Regions from separate parts of the Streptomyces sp. NPDC051940 genome, predicted to be linked through region 1. Evidence: riboswitches for the same ligand, from Rfam matches in the RefSeq annotation. Region 1 holds a riboswitch; the other holds the start of a gene.
What was found. Region 1 has a riboswitch for ZMP and ZTP ahead of glyA (serine hydroxymethyltransferase). Riboswitches for the same ligand answer to the same signal wherever they lie in the genome.
Positions count from the first base shown of each region.

Region 2: it holds a riboswitch for ZMP and ZTP, as region 1 does, so the genes downstream of both, AB0M28_RS09660 (bifunctional 5,10-methylenetetrahydrofolate dehydrogenase/5,10-methenyltetrahydrofolate cyclohydrolase) here and glyA (serine hydroxymethyltransferase) in region 1, are expected to answer to the same signal.

Region 1 is NZ_JBFAXR010000037.1:55,804-60,161, forward strand. Features, by position in the region: gene AB0M28_RS17065 (hypothetical protein) at 1-147, shown strand, start outside; gene AB0M28_RS17070 (hypothetical protein) at 185-895, shown strand; gene AB0M28_RS17075 (hypothetical protein) at 995-1,669, shown strand; gene glyA (serine hydroxymethyltransferase) at 1,689-2,954, opposite strand; ZMP/ZTP riboswitch at 2,990-3,082, opposite strand; gene rocD (ornithine--oxo-acid transaminase) at 3,231-4,358, shown strand, end outside.
Region 2 is NZ_JBFAXR010000016.1:27,009-31,366, forward strand. Features, by position in the region: gene AB0M28_RS09650 (MFS transporter) at 1-888, opposite strand, end outside; gene AB0M28_RS09655 (ROK family transcriptional regulator) at 1,012-2,163, shown strand; ZMP/ZTP riboswitch at 2,181-2,263, shown strand; gene AB0M28_RS09660 (bifunctional 5,10-methylenetetrahydrofolate dehydrogenase/5,10-methenyltetrahydrofolate cyclohydrolase) at 2,289-3,146, shown strand; gene AB0M28_RS09665 (globin domain-containing protein) at 3,210-4,358, opposite strand, start outside.

The DNA of each region.
Region 1 (4,358 bases):
GACCTGGCGTTCACCGACGGCACCAGCAGCACCGTCCGCCCCGCGGGCCCCACGCTGGTCTGGGAGCGGGACGGGCTGACGCTCCGGCTGGAGGGGGTGACGGAGAAGGACCGCGCCGCGAGTCTTGCCGGGACGTTCCGTCGCTGAGGACCCTGTGGGGTGCGGACCCGGAAGGGGGTGCCCCATGCGAGGATTCCTGCCGGTGGCGTGGCTGCCGGCCGGTGCGGCCGTGCTCGTCCTGGCCGTCGGTGCGGTCGTGCTCCTGCCGGCCGGTGCCGCCGCGGCCCCGCCCCCGCCCCGGCACGTGGTGATCACCAACCCCGGCAGCCATCAGGCCACCGCGCTCTATCGCGGCTCGGACACCTACCGGGCGCTGGACGAGGCCGTGGGCCGGCTGCCGCCGCGCAAGGCGCCGCTGCGCGGTGAGCTGTACGGCGGCCGGGACCGGGTGGTCACGCTGAGCTGGCTGTTCCGGGAGACGGCGGTGTGGCGGACCGACCGCGTCTATCTGGACTCCCCCGGCGGCCCGTGGGTGCAGCGCTTCGAGGCCCGGCGGGGCGAGAGCGTGGACGTCTCGGACCTGCCCGCGACCTGGCACCGCGCCGCGCACCCGGACACCCTCCTCACCCTGCTCACGCTGCTCGGCGTCGCGGGCACGCCGTCCGGCGTCCCGCCGAACATGAACCCGCTGCCGTCCCTGGACCTCGGCTCCCCGGACGACGCCACGGCGCAGAGCGGTGCGGACCGGCTCACCGCCAACTGGTGGTGGTCGCTCCCCGGCGCGGGCGCCGGCGCCGCACTGGCGCTGGCCGCGCCGACGGCCCTGCGGCGCCGGCGGGAGGCGCGGAGCGGTCCGCCGGAGGACGGTCCGCGGCAGGTGCTGATCGACCTGTGAGTCGGGGTCGTACGACATGAGCTCCCGGAACCCCCGCCCGCGCGGCGGTGTAGCGGGGGTGGACGGACGGTGCCGGCGACGGCGGAAGGGAGACGGCCCATGCGCAGACTGACCCTCCTCATCGGCGCGTTCGCGGGCGCGGCGGCCCTGTGGCTGGGCACGGCGACGCCCGCGGCCGCGGGCGGGCCGACGAGCGTGCTCGTGGTGAACGCGGGCAGCGGCGAGGCCGCGGGCCTGTACGGCTCGTCGGCCGACTACCAGGCCCTGGACCGGGCGGTGGGCGAGGCCGGGAAGCCCGCCGCGCAGCCCCGCCTCGACGAGCTCGGCGGGCGCCGGATCTCGCTCACCTGGATGCTGCACGACGTGAAGGTGTGGCGCGTGGACCAGGTCTACCCGGACGCCGGCGGCGGCGTCCTCGTCAACCGGCGGCTCGACTCCTACGGGGAGCAGCAGACGGAGTGGTTCCACGCCGCGGACCAGCAGAGGGTGAAGGAGATCCTCGGCAGGCTCCGCGTCCTCGGCCCGGACACCGGCGGATCGATGTCGGCCCCCGACTTCCCGGCCTTCGAACCGGAGGCCGCCCCGGCGCCCACGCCGGATCCGGCCCCCGCCGCGTCCTCCGCGCGGTCGGCGACCGACAACTGGTGGTGGGCCCTGGCCGGCCTCGCCGCCGGCCCCGCGCTGGCCGTCGGCGCCGCCCGCGGCCTCCGCCGGCTGCGGGAGCGGGCGGAGGCGCACGGGGAGGGGGCGTGGCAGGAGCTGGTCGACGTGTGAGGCAGCGGTGCGGGAGCGGCTACTGCGCCAGCCCCGGCGCCGGGAAGGCCGCCATCAGCTCGGCCACCTCGGCGCGGATCGCCTTCAGCGCCACCTCGTCGCCGGACCCGGCGGCGGTGACGCCCCGGTCGATCCACTCCGCGACCTGCGCCATGTGCTCCGTACCCAGACCGCGCGAGGTCAGCGACGGGGTGCCGATGCGCACGCCGGACGGGTCGAAGGGCTTGCGGGGGTCGTACGGCACGGTGTTGTAGTTCACCACGATGCCCGCCCGGTCCAGGGCCTTCGCGGCGATCTTGCCGGGGACGTCCTTCGGGGTGAGGTCCATCAGGATGAGGTGGTTGTCCGTACCGCCCGACACCAGCTCGAAGCCCCGGCCGGCGAGCGCGGCGGCCAGCGCCCGGGCGTTGGCGACGACGTCCGCGGCGTACTGGCGGAACGAGGGCTGCGCGGCCTCCTTCAGGGCGACGGCGATGGCGGCGGTGGTGTGGTTGTGCGGGCCGCCCTGCAGGCCGGGGAAGACGGCCTTGTCGATGAGCTTGCCGGTGTCCTCGTTCACCGCGAGCAGCATCGCGCCGCGCGGGCCGCGGAGCGTCTTGTGCGTGGTGGTGGAGATGACGTCCGCGTGCGGTACGGGCGAGGGGTGGGCGCCGCCCACGATCAGCCCGGCGATGTGCGCGACGTCGGCGACGAGCACGGCGCCCACCTCTCGGGCGATCTCGCCGAAGGCGGCGAAGTCGATGATCCGCGGTACGGCCGTACCGCCGCAGAAGATCAGCTTCGGGCGCTCCTTCAGCGCCAGGTCGCGCACCTCGTCGAAGTCGATGCGGCCGGTGTCCCGCCGTACGCCGTACTGCACTCCGCGGAACCACTTCCCGGTCGCGGACACGCCCCAGCCGTGCGTGAGATGGCCGCCCATCGGCAGCGCCATGCCCATCACGGTGTCGCCGGGCTCGGCGAACGCGAGGTACGCGGCGAGGTTCGCGGGGGAGCCGGAGTAGGGCTGGACGTTGGCGTGCGCGGTGCCGAACAGGGCCTTGGCGCGGTCGATCGCGAGGCGCTCGACGGGGTCGATGTTCTGCTGGCCCTCGTAGTAGCGGCGGCCCGGGTAGCCCTCGCTGTACTTGTTCGTCAGGACCGTGCCGGTGGCCTCCAGCACGGCACTGGAGACGTAGTTCTCGCTGGGGATCAGGCGGAGCGTGTCCGCCTGCAGCTGCTCCTCCGCGCCGATGAGGGCGGCGAGTTCGGGATCCGCGGCGGTGAGTGCGGGATGGTCGAGTGGCATGGCTTTGAACCTCCGGGTCGCGTGGGCGATGACTCCCGGGGTGCCCAGGCGGGCGGCACCTCGTGTGCTCAGCCGGCGCGCCGCTTCCCCGTGGTCGCTTCCACGTATCGCCAGTCGCGGCGCCCACCGTCCACCATAGTGCGGCGGGCGCGGGACACGGGGTCCCGTCCCACTCTTCGGTCGGCGCTTACGCCCATGCGGGCGAGGGGCACGATAGAAGTACCCCACAAGGGTCCTCCCGCATCTCCTGACGTATCAGCGAAGGAGCAGCAAGCCGTGACACGTTCCACCGACCTCATCAACGAAGCTGAGGCCCACTCCGCGCACAACTACCACCCCCTGCCCGTCGTCGTGGCCTCCGCCGAGGGCGCCTGGATGACCGACGTCGAGGGCAAGCGCTACCTCGACATGCTGGCCGGCTACTCGGCGCTGAACTTCGGCCACGGCAACCGGCGGCTGCTGGACGCCGCCCGCGCCCAGCTGGAGCGGGTCACGCTGACCTCCCGCGCCTTCCACCACGACCGCTTCGCGGCCTTCTGCACGGAGCTGGCCGCCCTGTGCGGCAAGGACATGGTGCTGCCGATGAACACCGGCGCGGAGGCGGTCGAGACCGCGGTGAAGACCGCCCGCAAATGGGGCTACCGGGTCAAGGGCGTCCCGGACGGCCGGGCGAGGATCGTCGTCGCGGCGAACAACTTCCACGGCCGTACGACGACCATCGTCAGCTTCTCCACGGACCCGGAGGCGCGCGCCGACTACGGCCCGTACACGCCCGGCTTCGAGATCGTCCCGTACGGCGACATCGAGGCCCTGCGGGCGGCCGTCGACGACGACACGGTCGCCGTGCTGCTGGAGCCCATCCAGGGCGAGGCGGGCGTGCTGGTGCCGCCGCCCGGCTATCTGCGGGCGGTGCGGGAGCTCACCGCGGACCGCGGCGTGCTGTTCATGGCCGACGAGATCCAGTCGGGGCTGGGCCGTACGGGCCGCACCTTCGCGTGCGAGCACGAGGACGTCGTCCCCGACGTCTACATCCTCGGCAAGGCGCTGGGCGGCGGCGTCGTCCCCGTCTCGGCGGTGGTGGCCGACTCCGGCGTCCTCGGCGTCTTCCACCCCGGCGAACACGGCTCCACCTTCGGCGGCAACCCGCTGGCCTGCGCGGTCGGCCTCGAGGTCGTCGCGATGCTGCGCACCGGCGAGTACCAGCAGCGGGCCACGGAGCTGGGCGACCACCTCCACCACGAACTCGGCCTGCTGGTCGGGCAGGGTGCGGTCGAGGAGGTTCGCGGCCGCGGGCTGTGGGCGGGCGTCGACATCAATCCGTCGTACGGCACGGGCCGGGCGATCTCGGAGAAGCTGATGGCCCGCGGCGTCCTGGTGAAGGACACCCACGGCTCGACGATCCGC
Region 2 (4,358 bases), on a different contig from region 1:
GCCGCCCGCCGTGGCCATGGCCCCGCCGGTGCGTACGGTGCGCACCGCGCCGAAGCGGTTGACCACGCGGTCCCCCAGCAGCCGGGCCAGCGCCATCATCAGCATGAACGCCGTGGTCGTCGCCGCGGCGAGTCCCGGTGACGCGCCCAGCGCGTCCTTCAGGTACACGCCCGACCAGTCGAGGCTGGCCCCTTCGGCGAACACCGCGCAGAAGGCCACCATGCCGATCAGCACCGCGGACCGCGGCGGCCGGGCGTACCGCGGCGGGGCCTCCGCGTCCGGGTCGGGCCGTACGTCCAGCACGGACCGTACGATCACCAGCCCGGCCACCGTGAGCACGAGCGCCGCCAGCGCGTGGTGCAGCCGGGTGTCCACGCCGAGGTGCGCGGCCAGGGTGCCGCCCGCCGAGCCGATCAGGGCGCCGGCGCTCCACATGCCGTGCAGGCTCGACATGATCGAGCGGTCGAGCCGCTTCTCGGTGTCCGCGCCCACCGCGTTGATCTGCACCCCGGAAGAGCCTGCCGCCGCGCCGAAGAGGAACAGCGCGGCGCACAGCACGCCGAGGTTCGGCGCCAGGCTGGGCAGGGCCAGCGCCAGCGTCCACAGCACGAGCAGCCCGCGCAGCGCCCGGCGGGCGCCGAGGCGGTGGCTGATCGCGGCGGCCATGGGACCGGCGAGCGAGCCCCCGATCGCGGGCAGCGCCAGCGCGAGGCCGAGCTGGCCGGCGGACAGCCCGGCGTGGTCCTGGATCCACGGGATGCGGGTGGCGAAGCTGCCGGGCACGGCGCCGTGCACGCAGAACACCGCGGCGATCGCGATCCTCCCCCGCTTCACCTGCCGCCGGTCGTCGACGGCCTGTTCGCGCGGTTCTCCGCATGGCAATGGCATGACGCCGTCCTCCCCTGGGTCCTGCACCTCTCACGACGTAAACTATCAGGGACCCTTCCAGAAAGAAAAGAAAAAGCAGGAACCCTTCCAGAAAATTCTCCGACCGTCTGACAGGATCGCTCCATGCCACCCGCCACCCCCAGCACCGCGCGCGCCATCAACGACCGCCTCGCCCTGCGCCTCCTGCAGGAGCGCGGCCCGCTGTCGGTGACCGAGCTGAAGGAGCTGACCGGCCTCGCCCGCCCCACCGTCGCCGATCTGGTGCAACGGCTGCAGGACGGCGGGCTCATCGAGATCGCGGGCGCCTCGGAGGTCAAACGGCGCGGTCCGAACGCCAAGTTGTACGGCCTGGTCGCCGACCGCGCCTATCTCGCGGCCCTCGACGTGCGGGAGCAGAGCGTGCACGTCGTCGTCGCGGACCTGGTCGGCGCGGAGCGGGCGCGCGCCGAACTCCCCGTCGCCCGCTCGGTACCGGCCGGCGAGGCCGTGCAGCAGGCGGTCGCGCTGGTCGAGCGCGCGGCGCGGGAGGCCGGGGCGGAGCAGCTGCACAGCATCGCGGTCGGCGCGCCCGGCCTGATCGACCCCGCCACGGGCGACCTGCGCAACATCAGCGGACTCGACTGGCACCGCGAACTCCTCGCCGCGCTGGAGCGGCGGCTGGGCGCCGCGGTCACGGTGGAGAACGAGACGAACCTCGCGGCGGTCGCCGAGCACCGGCTGGGTGCCGCCCGGGGCCGCGACTCGTTCGTGTTCTTCTGGCTGGGCGAGGGCACGGGCGGCGCGGTCTTCCTCGGCGGGCGGCTGCTGCGGGGCTTCTCCGGCGGCGCGGGCGAGATCGCCTTCCTGCCGGTGCCCGGCTCCTCCGGCCTGCCGTCCGCCCGGGACTGCGCGGGCGGCTTCCACGAGCTGGTGGGCGCGGCGGGCCTGCGCGAACTCGCCGCGGCGCACGGCCTGGACGCCACCCGCCCGGTGGAGGACGTGCTGCGCGAAGCGGACCCGGACGGCCAGTTCCTCGCCGAGTACGCCGAGCGCATCGCGATCGGCGCCGCGGCGGCCACGGCCATCCTCGACCCGGGCTGCGTCGTCCTGGGCGGCGAACTGGGCCGCGCGGGCGGCCCGCCCCTGGCCGCGCGGGTCGCGGACCGGCTGGCGACGCTCTCCCCGCTGCGTACGGAGGTCCGCGCCGCGGACTTCGGCGGTACGGGCGTCCTGCGCGGCGCTCTCCTCGCGGCCCGGGAGGCCGCCCAGGAAGCCCTGTTCCCGCCGGTGGGGTGACCCCCGGTAGAGTCGGCCGCGCGGGCCGTGACTGGCGCTGAGGTGGACGACCACCGGGGAGCGGTCCGACAGAGCAGTGCCGCGCGCCTGGGCCGAACGGTGAACGAGCGCCCGGGAGGCACCCCATGACCGCAACGACGACAGCCCGCCTGATGGACGGCACCGGCCCGGCCCGCCGGCTCCTCGACGAGACCGCCGCCCGGGCGGCCGCACTCACCCGCCGTACGGGCGTGGCGCCCTGTCTGGCGACCGTGCTGGTGGGCTCCGACCCCGCCTCCGTCACTTACGTCCGGATGAAGCAGCGCCGCTGCGCGCAGGCCGGCATCGAGTCCCGGCACGTGGGGCTGCCCGCGCAGACGACCACCGCGGAGCTGGTCGCCGTACTCCGGGAGCTCTCGCAGGACCCCGGCGTGCACGGCATCCTGCTGCAGCACCCGGCGGGCCCGCACATCGACGAGCGCGCGGCGTTCGAGGCCATCGCCCCGCACAAGGACGTCGACGGTGTCACGACCCACTCCTTCGGCGCGATGGCCTTCGGCGGGCCCGGGTTCGCCTCGTGCACGCCGGGCGGGATCATGCGGCTGCTGGACGCGTACGACGTGGAACTCGCCGGGAAGCACGCGGTGGTCGTCGGGCGCAGCGCGATCCTCGGCAAGCCGGTGGGCATGCTGCTGCTGGCCCGCGACGCCACCGTGACGTACTGCCACTCCCGCACCGCCGGCCTGTCCGCGCACCTGCGCTCCGCGGACGTCGTCGTGGCGGCGGTGGGGCGGCCCCGGCTCATCCACGGCGACGACATCGCGCCGGGTGCCGTGGTCGTCGACGCCGGGTACAACGCGGGCAACGTCGGGGACGTCGACTTCGACAGCGCCGTCCGCCGCGCCCGGCTGATCACCCCCGTGCCGGGCGGCGTGGGGCCGATGACCATCGCGGTGCTGCTCGCGCAGACCGTACAGGCGGCGGAGGGCCAACTGGCCGGCTGAGCGCCCGCACACACACGAAGGGCCCGCCGCGTGAACGCGGCGGGCCCTCCCCGTATCAGACCGTCAGTCCTGCCCCAGCCACAGGTCCGGGCCGAACACCTCGTAGTGGATGTCCGCCGCGCCGACACCCGCCGCCAGCAGCTGCGCGCGTACGGCCCGCATGAACGGCAGCGGACCGCACAGGTACGCCGTGGTGCCCGGCGGGATGTGCAGGCCCGAGACGTCCACCAGGCCGGTGCGCCCGGCGGGCCACGGGGTGACGGGGTGCTCGTACCAGACGTGCGCCTCACCGGACTTGAGCTTGCCGGTGAGCTGCAGGAGGTCGGTGCGGAACGCGTGCGAGAACTCGTCGCGGTCGCCGTGCACCGCGATCACCCGGCGTGCGGAGTCCGTGGCGGCCAGGTGCGCGAGCATCCCGAGCATCGGCGTACCACCGATCCCCGCGGAGGCCAGCAGCACCGGGCCGTCGCCCCCGTCCAGCGCGACATCGCCGAACGGCGGGCCGACCAGCAGCGTCCCGCCGACGCCGACGTGGTCGTGGAGGTGGTTGGAGACCTCGCCCGCCGGGTCGCCGGCCGCGCGCTTCACGGAGAACTGCAGCGCGCCGTCGGGGTGGCCGGACAGACTGTACTGCCGGATCTGCTGGGCGCCGTCGGGCATCCGCGCCTGCACCGAGACGTACTGCCCGGGCCGCGCGGCGGGCACGGGTCCGCCGTCCGCGGGGCGGACGAGGAACGTCGTGACGTCGGCCGTCTCGGGGAAGCGCGCCAGCACCCGGTACCGGCGCCAGTGCTGCCCGGGCTCCACGCCGGCCTCGGCGTACAGCCGCGCCTCGACGGCGATCAGGGCGTTGGCCATCAGCCAGTACACCTCGTCCCAGGCCGCCGCGACTTCGGGGGTCACGGCGTCGCCGAGCACGTCCACGATGGCGGCGAACAGGTGCTCGTGCACGATCGGGTACTGGTCGGCGGCGATCCCCACCGAGGCGTGCTTGTGCGCGATCCGCGCGAGCATCGCGTCGGGCCGCTCGTCGGGGCGCTCGAGCAGGGCCGTGGCGAAGGCGGCTATGGAGCCGGCGAGCGCCTGCTGCTGGGAGCCGTCGGCCTGGTTGCCGCGGTTGAACAGGTCGCGCAGCAGGTCGGGCCGGGCCGTGAACATCCGCTCGTAGAAGCGCGGGGTGATCTCCCCGATGGCGGCGCCGACGACGGGGAG